Regions from separate parts of the Saccharothrix sp. NBAS 001 genome, predicted to be linked through region 3. Evidence: riboswitches for the same ligand, from Rfam matches in the RefSeq annotation. Region 3 holds a riboswitch; each other region holds the start of a gene.
What was found. Region 3 has a riboswitch for cobalamin ahead of AC0HI0_RS06375 (prenyltransferase/squalene oxidase repeat-containing protein). Riboswitches for the same ligand answer to the same signal wherever they lie in the genome.
Positions count from the first base shown of each region.

Region 1: it holds a riboswitch for cobalamin, as region 3 does, so the genes downstream of both, AC0HI0_RS26690 (putative cobaltochelatase) here and AC0HI0_RS06375 (prenyltransferase/squalene oxidase repeat-containing protein) in region 3, are expected to answer to the same signal.
Region 2: it holds a riboswitch for cobalamin, as region 3 does, so the genes downstream of both, cobN (cobaltochelatase subunit CobN) here and AC0HI0_RS06375 (prenyltransferase/squalene oxidase repeat-containing protein) in region 3, are expected to answer to the same signal.

Region 1 covers NZ_CM153251.1:6,253,990-6,257,238, reverse strand. The annotation lists gene AC0HI0_RS26700 (quinone oxidoreductase family protein) at 1-393, opposite strand, end outside; gene AC0HI0_RS26695 (TetR/AcrR family transcriptional regulator) at 490-1,092, shown strand; cobalamin riboswitch at 1,068-1,192, shown strand; gene AC0HI0_RS26690 (putative cobaltochelatase) at 1,232-3,226, shown strand; gene cobO (cob(I)yrinic acid a,c-diamide adenosyltransferase) at 3,236-3,249, shown strand, end outside.
Region 2 covers NZ_CM153251.1:142,797-146,045, forward strand. The annotation lists gene AC0HI0_RS00695 (precorrin-8X methylmutase) at 1-198, opposite strand, end outside; gene AC0HI0_RS00700 (hypothetical protein) at 195-1,202, opposite strand; cobalamin riboswitch at 1,215-1,345, shown strand; gene cobN (cobaltochelatase subunit CobN) at 1,380-3,249, shown strand, end outside.
Region 3 covers NZ_CM153251.1:1,465,287-1,468,535, forward strand. The annotation lists gene metE (5-methyltetrahydropteroyltriglutamate--homocysteine S-methyltransferase) at 1-1,124, shown strand, start outside; cobalamin riboswitch at 1,226-1,353, shown strand; gene AC0HI0_RS06375 (prenyltransferase/squalene oxidase repeat-containing protein) at 1,394-2,413, shown strand; gene AC0HI0_RS06380 (ECF transporter S component family protein) at 2,466-3,249, opposite strand, start outside.

The DNA of each region.
Region 1 (3,249 bases), 4.8 Mb from region 3:
GAGACCGACCCGGCGGACCGCCTGCACGGCCGTGGCGCCCTGGAGGAACAGGGCGAGCGCCCGGTGGTCGTCGACGTCGTCGGGGACCTCCACCGGCTCCTTGAGCACGGCCAGCTCCGCGTACGCCTCGCCGGACGGCACGCCGATCACCCGCCGGCCGTCGGCGGTCACCCCGACCACCTCGGAGCCGAGCCGCCCGTCCGGCGTGACGGCCGCCGGGTACCACGGGAACAGCTTCGCGCCCCGGCCCGACCGGATCACCGTCTCGCCGTAGTTGACGCCGATCGCGGTGACCCGGACCAGCTCCTCGCCCGGTCCGGCGACCGGGTCGGGCACCTCGACCTCCCGCAGCACCTCGGCCGGACCGAACTCCGTGAACCGCACCGCGCGCATGGCTCCCCCTTCGACGGATTAACCGGACCATTGGTCCGGTTGACCTCCGCTACAATACGGACCAACGGTCCGCTTTTGTCAAGGGGAGGTTCGCCGGTGGCCGAACGTGCGGACGCCGCGCGCAACCGCGCGGCGATCCTGGCCGCCGCCTGCCGGCTGATCGGCGAGCACGGCCTCGACGGCGTGAACATGGCGGACGTCGCGGTCGCGGCGGGCGTCGGCAAGGGCACCCTGTTCCGCCGGTTCGGCGACCGGGAGGGCCTGGTCCAGGCCGTCGTCGCGGAGAGCGCGCGGGCGTGGCTGGCCGAGTCCGAGATCCTCGTCACCGCCGCGGACCTGCCCGCCGCCGAGAGGGTGATCACGTTCGTCGGCACCCTGTTCGACCACGTGCTGGCCTCCCTGCCGGTGATCCGGGCGCTGGAGCGGGTGACGGCCGCGAGCACCGGGTGCGACGCGAACTTCGCCCTCACCCACCGCCGCCTCCAGGACCTGATCGCGCAGGTCAGGCCCGATTCGGACGCCGACTACCTGGCGCACGCGCTGCTGGCCAACCTGCGCGGCGAGGTGGTCCACCACCTGGTCCACCGGATGGGGCTGCCGGTCGAGCAGGTCCGTTCGGGTGTGACCGCGCTCGCCCGCGCAGTGCTCACCGGGGACTTGGAGCCGGTCGACCGAAGTGCGACGATGCCGGGGCTGTAGGGGTGCGCGAGGAAGCCGGTGCGAATCCGGCGCGGTCCCGCCACTGTGACCGGGCACGTGGATCCGGGAGTCAGGAACTCGGCCCCCGATCTCACCGCACCGGACCCGGGCGTGGACACCCGAGGAAGGACACCGCCGCATGGGCGCGCGTTTCCCCTTTTCCGCCGTCGTCGGCCACGACGACCTCCGCACGGCGCTGCTGCTCAACGCCGTGCACCCCGGTATCGGCGGGGTGCTCGTCCGAGGCGAGAAGGGAACCGCGAAGTCGACCGTGGTCCGCGCCCTGGCCGCGCTGCTGCCGACCCTGGACGTGGTCGCCGGCTGCCGCTTCGGCTGCGACCCCGCCGTGGACGCCGAGTGCCCGGACGGCCCGCACGACGGCCCGGCGGAACGCCGCACCGCGCGCCTGGTCGAACTGCCGGTCGGCGCGACCGAGGACCGGCTGATCGGCTCGCTGGACCTGGAGCGCGCGCTGACCGAGGGCGTGCGGGCCTACCAGCCCGGCCTGCTGGCCGCCGCGCACCGGGGCGTGCTCTACGTGGACGAGGTCAACCTGCTGCACGACCACCTGGTCGACCTGCTGCTCGACGCCGCCGCGATGGGTCGCGCGCACGTCGAGCGCGAGGGCGTATCCGTCTCGCACGCCGCGTCGTTCCTCCTGGTGGGCACCATGAACCCGGAGGAGGGCGAGTTGCGGCCACAGCTGCTGGACCGCTTCGGCCTCACCGTGGCCGTGCGGGCGGCCCGCGACGTCGGCACCCGGACCGAGGTGATCCGCCGCCGGCTGGCCTACGAGGCCGACCCCGCCGGTTTCGCCGCCCGGTGGGCCGACGAGGACGCCGCGCTGGCCGCCCGGATCGTGGCGGCGCGCGCCCGGCTGTCCGCCGTCGTGCTGCCCGACGCCGAGGTGCGCCGGATCGCCGGCATCTGCGCCGCGTTCGACGTCGACGGGATGCGCGCGGACCTGGTCGTGGCCCGCACCGCCGTCGCGCACGCCGCGTGGCGCGGCGCGGACGAGGTCGCCGAGCCGGACGTGGAGGCCGCCGTCCGGCTGGCCCTGCCGCACCGCAAGCGCCGCGACCCGTTCGACGAGCCCGGCCTGGAGGAGCAGCAGCTCGAAGACGCCATGCGGCAGGGCGCCGAGCACGCCGCCGACGACCCCGACGACGAAGGCCCCGACGACGGCGGTCCCGACGACGGGCCGGACGGCCCGGACGACGGCGGCGGGCTCCCGCAGGACGCCCCCGAAACCCCGTCCGACGCCACCTCGGACAGCTCCGCGCCGCAGCGGCCCGGCGGGTCGTCCGGCGAACGCACGCACGCGCCCGCGCCGTCGTTCAAGGCCCGGCTGCTCCAGGTGCCCGGTGTCGGCGAAGGCGCTCCCGGCAAGCGTTCCCGGGCCCGCGCCCGCACCGGCCGGGTGGTCCGCTCGTCCACCTCGGACGGGTCGGGCCTGCACCTGGTCGGCACGCTCGGCGCGGCGGCGCCGTTCCAGGCCGCGCGCGGGCGCAGCGGCCCCGGTCTGCTGCTGCGCGGCACCGACCTGCGGCTGTCGGTGCGCGAGGGCAAGGAGAGCAACCTGGTCCTGTTCGTGGTCGACGCGTCCGGCTCGATGGCCGCGCGGCAGCGCATGTCGGCGGTCAGCGGCGCGGTGGTCTCCCTGCTGCGCGACGCCTACCAGCGCCGGGACAAGGTCGGCGTGATCACCTTCCGGGGCGCGGGCGCGGAAACCGCCCTGCCGCCGACGAACTCCGTGGACGCCGCAGCGGCCCGGCTGCGCCAACTGCGCACCGGTGGCCGCACCCCGCTGGCCGACGGCCTGCTGCGCGCCCGCCGGGTGCTGGAGGTCGAACGGGTCCGCGACCCGCGCCGCCGCCCGCTGGTGGTGCTGCTCACCGACGGCCGCGCCACCGCCACCGGCTCCGGCGGCGACCCGATGCGCGACGCCCTGCGCGCGGCCGGCCTGCTGGCCGCCGACGAGGTCGCCGCGGTGGTCGTGGACTGCGAGTCCGGCCACGTCCGGCTCGGCCTCGCGGGCCGGGTCGCCCAGGCGCTGGGCGCGGTGTGCCTGCGCCTGGAGGAACTGTCCGCCGACCAGGTCGCCGGCGTCGTGCGCGCCGCGCGGGCCGCCTAGGAGACCGCCGTGCCCCAAGGACA
Region 2 (3,249 bases), 1.3 Mb from region 3:
CAGCGCCGCGCGCGCGGCGGACACCACGCCGGGGGAGTAGCCGATGTCGTCGACCAGGTCGACCATGCCGCACGCGTGGATCATCCGCACCGCGACCCGCGCGACGTCGGCCGGCAGCCCGGACAGGTCGGCCTCGGCGCGGATGGTGGCGAACGACCGGCGGTAGATCTCCGCGCCGTCCTTGATGTAGCTGGTCACCTGATCTCCTCGTACCCGTCGCCGGTCGCGACGAACTCCACCACGTCGCCAGCCGGCCTGCCGCACCGCCGCGCGCAGCCCGACCAGTGCACCTGGCCCCGGTGCGGGGTACCGATCCAGCGGGCCGCGTCCGCCCGCACGTCGGTCAGCGACTTCGCGCAGCCCGGCCGGCCGGTGCACGCGGTCACCCCGCGCCACGGCGACTCCGGATCGGTGAACAGACCGGACGTGTCGGTGCCGGCGGGCACCACGACGCCGCGCCACGGCGTGACCCGGACCGGCGTGCCCGCGAGCAGCCGCGCGTCCAACCGGCCCAGCGGCACCCCCGCCACCAGGCGGTCGCCGTGCGGACCGGGTGCGACCGGAATCACAGCCGGATCAAGGGTTCTCGGCCCGGGGACGCCCAGCGCAGCGGTGATCTTCCGCACACCGCCGTCCACTTCGGACAAACGCCAGGCGGTGCCCCGGATCGCCTGGAACTCCTCGGCCGCCGCGACCACGGCCGCCACCGGGTCGGTCACGCGCAGTCCCGAGTCGCGGCCGGCCAGCAACAGCGCGTCACCCACCAGGCCGATGTCACCGCCCAGGCCGCTGACCGCCTCACCCACCGTGACCAGGAAGCGTCCGGGCAGGTCGGCCAGGCCGGGCACCCCGCACAGCGCGGCGTCCACCGCGTCCACCAGGTCCTGGTTGTCCTCCAGCGGCGCGGCGATGATGTTGCGCATCCGCTCGTGGGTCGGCGAGGGCAGCAGGCCGGCGTCGCGCAGCCGCGCGCCCAACTCGTGCTCCGCGCCCGGTGCCAGGCCCCTGATCTGCACGTTCGCCCGCGAGGTGAGTTCCAGCCAACCGTCGCCCAGGTCCAGCGCGGCCTGCCGGAGCACGTCGAACCGCGCGGCGGACAGCGTGCCGCCGGGCACCCGGACGCGCGCCAACCCGCCGTCCGCGGCCCGGTGCACGTCGACCGCGCCGGGGCAGGCGTCGGGGCGTTCGCGGTCCTGGGGCATGGGCTGGATGCTAACTCCCCGGTTAGGGTGGGCCGGAACGGCGAAGCAACAGGAGGAAGCCGGTGCGAATCCGGCGCGGTCCCGCCACTGTGACCGGACGCGAGTCCGGGAGTCAGGAACTCCGCCCGCCGTCCCCTACGACCTGGGGCGAGGACCCCCGAGGGATGGAGCCCGCACGTGATCCTGCTGCTGTCGACCTCCGACACGGACCTGCTGTCCGCCCGTTCGAGCGGCGCGGACTTCCGGCTGGGCAACCCCGCCCGGCTGACCGCCGACGACCTGCCCGCCCTCGTGGAGGGCGTCGACCTGGTGGTGGTGCGCATCCTGGGCGGGCGGCGGATGTGGGAAGAGGGCCTGGACCTGCTGCTCGCCGGCCCCCGCCCGGTGGTGGTGCTGGGCGGTGAGCAGAACCCCGACGCGCCGCTGATGGAGCTGTCCACGGTGCCCGGCGGCGTCTGCGCCGAAGCCCACGCCTACCTGGCGCACGGCGGTCCGGTGAACCTCGCCGAACTGCACAAGTTCCTCTCCGACACGGTCCTGCTGACCGGGTTCGGCTTCAACCCGCCGCAGGCCGCGCCGAACTGGGGCGTGCTGGAGCGGCCGGACGGCGCCGCGGGGACCGGCGCGGGGCCGGTGGTCGCGGTCCTGTACTACCGGGCGCACCACGTGGCCGGGAACACCGCGTTCGTGCACGCCCTGTGCGACGCGATCGAGGAGAAGGGCGGCCGGGCGCTGCCGGTGTACTGCGCGTCGCTGCGCACCGCCGAGCCGGCGCTGCTGGCCGAGCTGCGCAAGGCCGACGCGCTGGTCGTCACGGTGCTGGCGGCGGGCGGCACGAAGCCCGCGACCGCGTCGGCCGGCGGTGACGACGACGCGTGGGACGTGGGCGCGCTCGCCGAGCTGGACATCCCGGTCCTGCAAGGGCTGTGCCTGACCAGCAGCCGCGCGGCGTGGGACGAGAACGACGACGGGCTGTCCCCGCTGGACACCGCGACGCAGGTCGCGATCCCCGAGTTCGACGGGCGGATCATCACCGTCCCGTTCTCCTTCAAGGAGATCGACGAGGACGGCCTGACCGTGTACGTGGCGGACCCCGAGCGCGCGCTGCGCGTCGCCGGGATCGCGGTGCGGCACGGGAGGTTGCGGCACATCCCGCCGGCCGAGCGCAAGATCGTGATCATGCTCTCGGCGTACCCGACCAAGCACTCGCGGATCGGCAACGCGGTCGGCCTGGACACCCCGGCCAGCGCGGTCCGTCTGCTGAAGGCGTTGCAGGACAACGGTTACGACATCGGTGACGAGCTGCCCGGCGTGGCCAACCTGGACGGCGACGCGCTGATCCACGCGTTGATCGCGGCCGGCGGCCAGGACGTCGACTGGCTGACCGAGGAGCAGATCCAGGGCAACCCGGTGCGGCTGCCCGCCGCGCGCTACCGCGAGTGGTACGCGACGCTGCCCGAGGACACCCGCGAGGACATGGAGCGGCACTGGGGCCCGGCGCCCGGCGAGCTGTTCGTGGACCGCTCGAAGGACCGCGACGGCGAGATCGTGCTGGCCGGCCTGCGGTCGGGCAACGTGGTGGTGATGGTCCAGCCGCCGCGCGGGTTCGGCGAGAACCCGATCGCCATCTACCACGACCCGGACCTGCCGCCGAGCCACCACTACCTGGCCGCCTACCGGTGGCTGGAGGCCGAGTTCGGCGCGGACGCGGTGGTGCACGTCGGCAAGCACGGCAACCTGGAGTGGCTGCCCGGCAAGACGGTCGGCATGTCCGCCGGCTGCGGCCCGGACGCGGCGCTGGGCGACCTGCCGCTGATCTACCCGTTCCTGGTCAACGACCCGGGCGAGGGCACGCAGGCCAAGCGCCGCGCGCACGCCACCCTGGTCGACCACCTGGTGCCGCCGATGGCCCGCGCGGACAGCTACGGCGACATCGCGCGGCTGGAGCAGCTGCTGGACGAGCACGGCAACATCGCCGCGATGGACCCGGCCAAGCTGCCCGCGATCCGCGCCCAGATCTGGACCCTGATCCAGGCCGCGAAGCTCG
Region 3 (3,249 bases):
AGCCGCTCGCCGCTCCCCGCCGGGACGACACCGTGCGGGCGCGGCTGGCCGGGCTCGGGCCGCACGACCGCGACCGCGCGCCCTACGCCGAGCGGGCGGCGGCGCAGGACGCCCACCTCGGCCTGCCCGCGCTGCCCACCACGACCATCGGGTCCTTCCCGCAGACGACCGGGATCCGCACCGCCCGCGCCGGCCTGCGGTCGGGCGAGCTGGCGGCGGGCGAGTACGACGAGCGGATGCGCGCCGAGATCGCCCGGGTGATCGCGTTGCAGGAGGACATCGGGCTCGACGTGCTGGTGCACGGCGAACCCGAGCGCAACGACATGGTCCAGTACTTCGCCGAGCACCTCGACGGCTTCGCGGTCACCGACCTGGGCTGGGTGCAGTCCTACGGCTCGCGGTGCGTGCGCCCGCCGATCCTGCACGGCGACGTGTCCCGGCCAGCGCCGATCACCGTGCCGTGGAGCGCCTACGCCCAGTCGCTGACCGACCGCCCGGTGAAGGGGATGCTGACCGGACCGGTGACGATCCTGGCGTGGTCGTTCGTGCGCGACGACCAGCCGCTGGGCGACACCGCCGACCAGGTGGCCCTCGCGCTGCGCGACGAGGTCGCCGACCTGGAGGCCGCCGGCATCCGCGTCATCCAGGTCGACGAACCGGCGCTGCGCGAACTGCTGCCGCTGCGGGCCGCCGACCACCGGGCGTACCTCGACTGGTCGGTGGGGGCCTTCCGGCTGGCCACGTCGGGCGCGGCGACCGGCACGCAGGTGCACACCCACCTGTGCTACTCGGAGTTCGGCGAGGTCATCGACGCGATCGACGGGCTCGGCGCGGACGTGACCACGATCGAGGCGGCCCGGTCGAAGATGGAGGTCCTGGACGACCTGCGGTCGGTCGGGTTCAGCCGGGGCGTCGGGCCGGGCGTCTACGACATCCACTCGCCGCGCGTCCCGGGCACCGACGAGGTGGCCGGGCTGGTCGCCGCCGCGTCCCGGGTCGTGCCCGGCAACCGGTTGTGGGTCAACCCGGACTGCGGGCTCAAGACCCGGGGCTACGCCGAGGTCGAGCCCGCGCTGCGCAACCTGGTCGCGGCCACCCGCCGGGTCCGGGAAACCCTGGCGTGAGCCGGTCGGCGCGGGCGCCCGGGTCCGGGTGCCCGCGCCGCGCTGCTCCGGACGTCCGCACCGGCGCACCGAATGGTCGATGCCCGGGGCCGTCTCGGATGGCAAGCTTGGCGGGCCAACCGAATGCGCGGTTGTCGGGGGAAGTCCGGTGCGAATCCGGCGCTGACCCGCAACGGTGTGCCGTCCCTCGTGGACGGTGAGCCCGAGTACCCGCACCGCGCCTTCCCGCCGACTCCTGTCGTGGTACGCAGGGAAAGGTCACACCGTCCATGAGACGTAGTATTTCCGCTGTCCTCACGCTGTTGTGCGGCCTGGTGCTGCTCGCACCGGCCGTCGCCGCCGCCACCCCGACCACCCACAACCGCGCCGACGCCGCGGCCGGCTGGCTCGCCCGCCAGATGGCCGACGGCGAACGCCTGGAGGTGGACTTCGGGGGTGTGCTCTACCCCAGCCAGGGCTTGACGATCGACGCGGTGTTCGCGTTCGCCGCGACGCGCACCGCCGACGACTACGCCGACCGCGCGATCGCGTGGCTCGGGCAGCCCTCCGTCACGGCCGGCTACATCGGTTCCGGCGGTGAGGCGTACGCGGGCGCGCACGCCAAGCTGCTGCTCGCCGCGCTGGTCGCCGGCAAGAACCCCGCCTCGTTCGGCGGGGTGGACCTCGACGCCGGGCTGCGCGCGCTGCTCACCCCGTCGGGCCGGTTCTCCGACGTCTCGGCCTTCGGCGACTACAGCAACGCGTTCAGCCAGTCCCTGGCGCTGCTCGCGCTGGACCGCACGGCGGCGGGCGCGCCCGCGTCGGCGGTGAACTTCCTGGTCGGCACGCAGTGCCCGGACGGCGGGTTCCCGCTCGACCTCGCGACCACCCCGTGCGTCAGCGACGTGGACTCGACCGCGATGGTCACCCAGGCGCTGCAAGCGGTCGGCCGCCCGCTCAAGGCCCAGCAGGGCCTGTCGTGGCTGGTGGGCGTGCAGCACGCGAACGGCGGCTTCGGGGTGGGCGCGAACCCGCCCAACTCCAACAGCACCGGCCTGGCCGGGCAGGCGCTGAAGGCCGGCGGCCGGCTGGTCGGCGCGCACAAGGCCAGGCAGTTCCTCAAGGGCCTGCAGGTCGGCTGCGCCGGACCGGTCGACCAGCGCGGCGCGATCGCCTACCAGGCAACGGGTTTCGACCCGGCGACGGTCACCCGCGCGACCGCCCAGGCGATCCTCGGCGTGGCCGGGGTCGCCCTGTTCGACCTGCACAGCGGCGGCCGGGGCGAGGCCCCGGTCCTGGCGTGCGCGTGATCCGGTGAACCGCCGCGCGGTGGCCGCCCCGACCCGGGCGGCCACCGCGCGGTCAACGGGACGTCTTGTCCGCTGTGGACAGTTCGCCGAACGTCGGCAGCACACCGTGCGACGCCTTGCGCGAAGCCCGCCGCAGCGTCGAGAGCACCGCCGGCCCCAGCACCAGGATCGCGACCGTGTTGGTGATCGCCCGCCCGGTGTCCCAGCCCGCGGTCGAGGTGAGCAGGGTGAAGATCGCGAACCGGTGCAGGTTGTCCAGCACCGACGCGCCCGGCACGTACGAGATGTGGCCCGCGTAGTAGTCGACCTCGGCTCCGGCGATGAACGGCCAGAACCACAGGTTCATCAGGAACCCGAAGACGTAGGCCACCACGATCCCGTACCCGACCAGCATCGCGATCTCGGCCTTGCCGGTCACCCGGCGTGGCAGCAGGCCCGCGCCCATCCCGATCCACGCCGAGCACAACATCTGGAACGGCAGCCACGGCCCGACACCGGCGGTCAGCAGCGCCGACGCGAACAGCGACGTGCAGCCCAGCACGAACCCGAACCCCGCGCCGAAGACCCGCCCGGACAGCACCAGCAGGAAGAACACCGTCTCGATCCCGGCCACCCCCGCGCCCAGCGGGCGCAGCCCGGCGTTCACCGCCGACAGCACGCCCAGCAGCGCCAACGCCTTCGCGTCCAGGCCGCCCTCGGACAGCTCGGCCAGCACGATCACGATCAGCACCGGCAGGATGCCCAGGAAGACGAACGGCGCGTCCGGCCCGTGCTGCATGGACTGCGGCTCCACCCGCACCAGCAGCGGCCACACGAACATCATCAGGCCGGCCAGC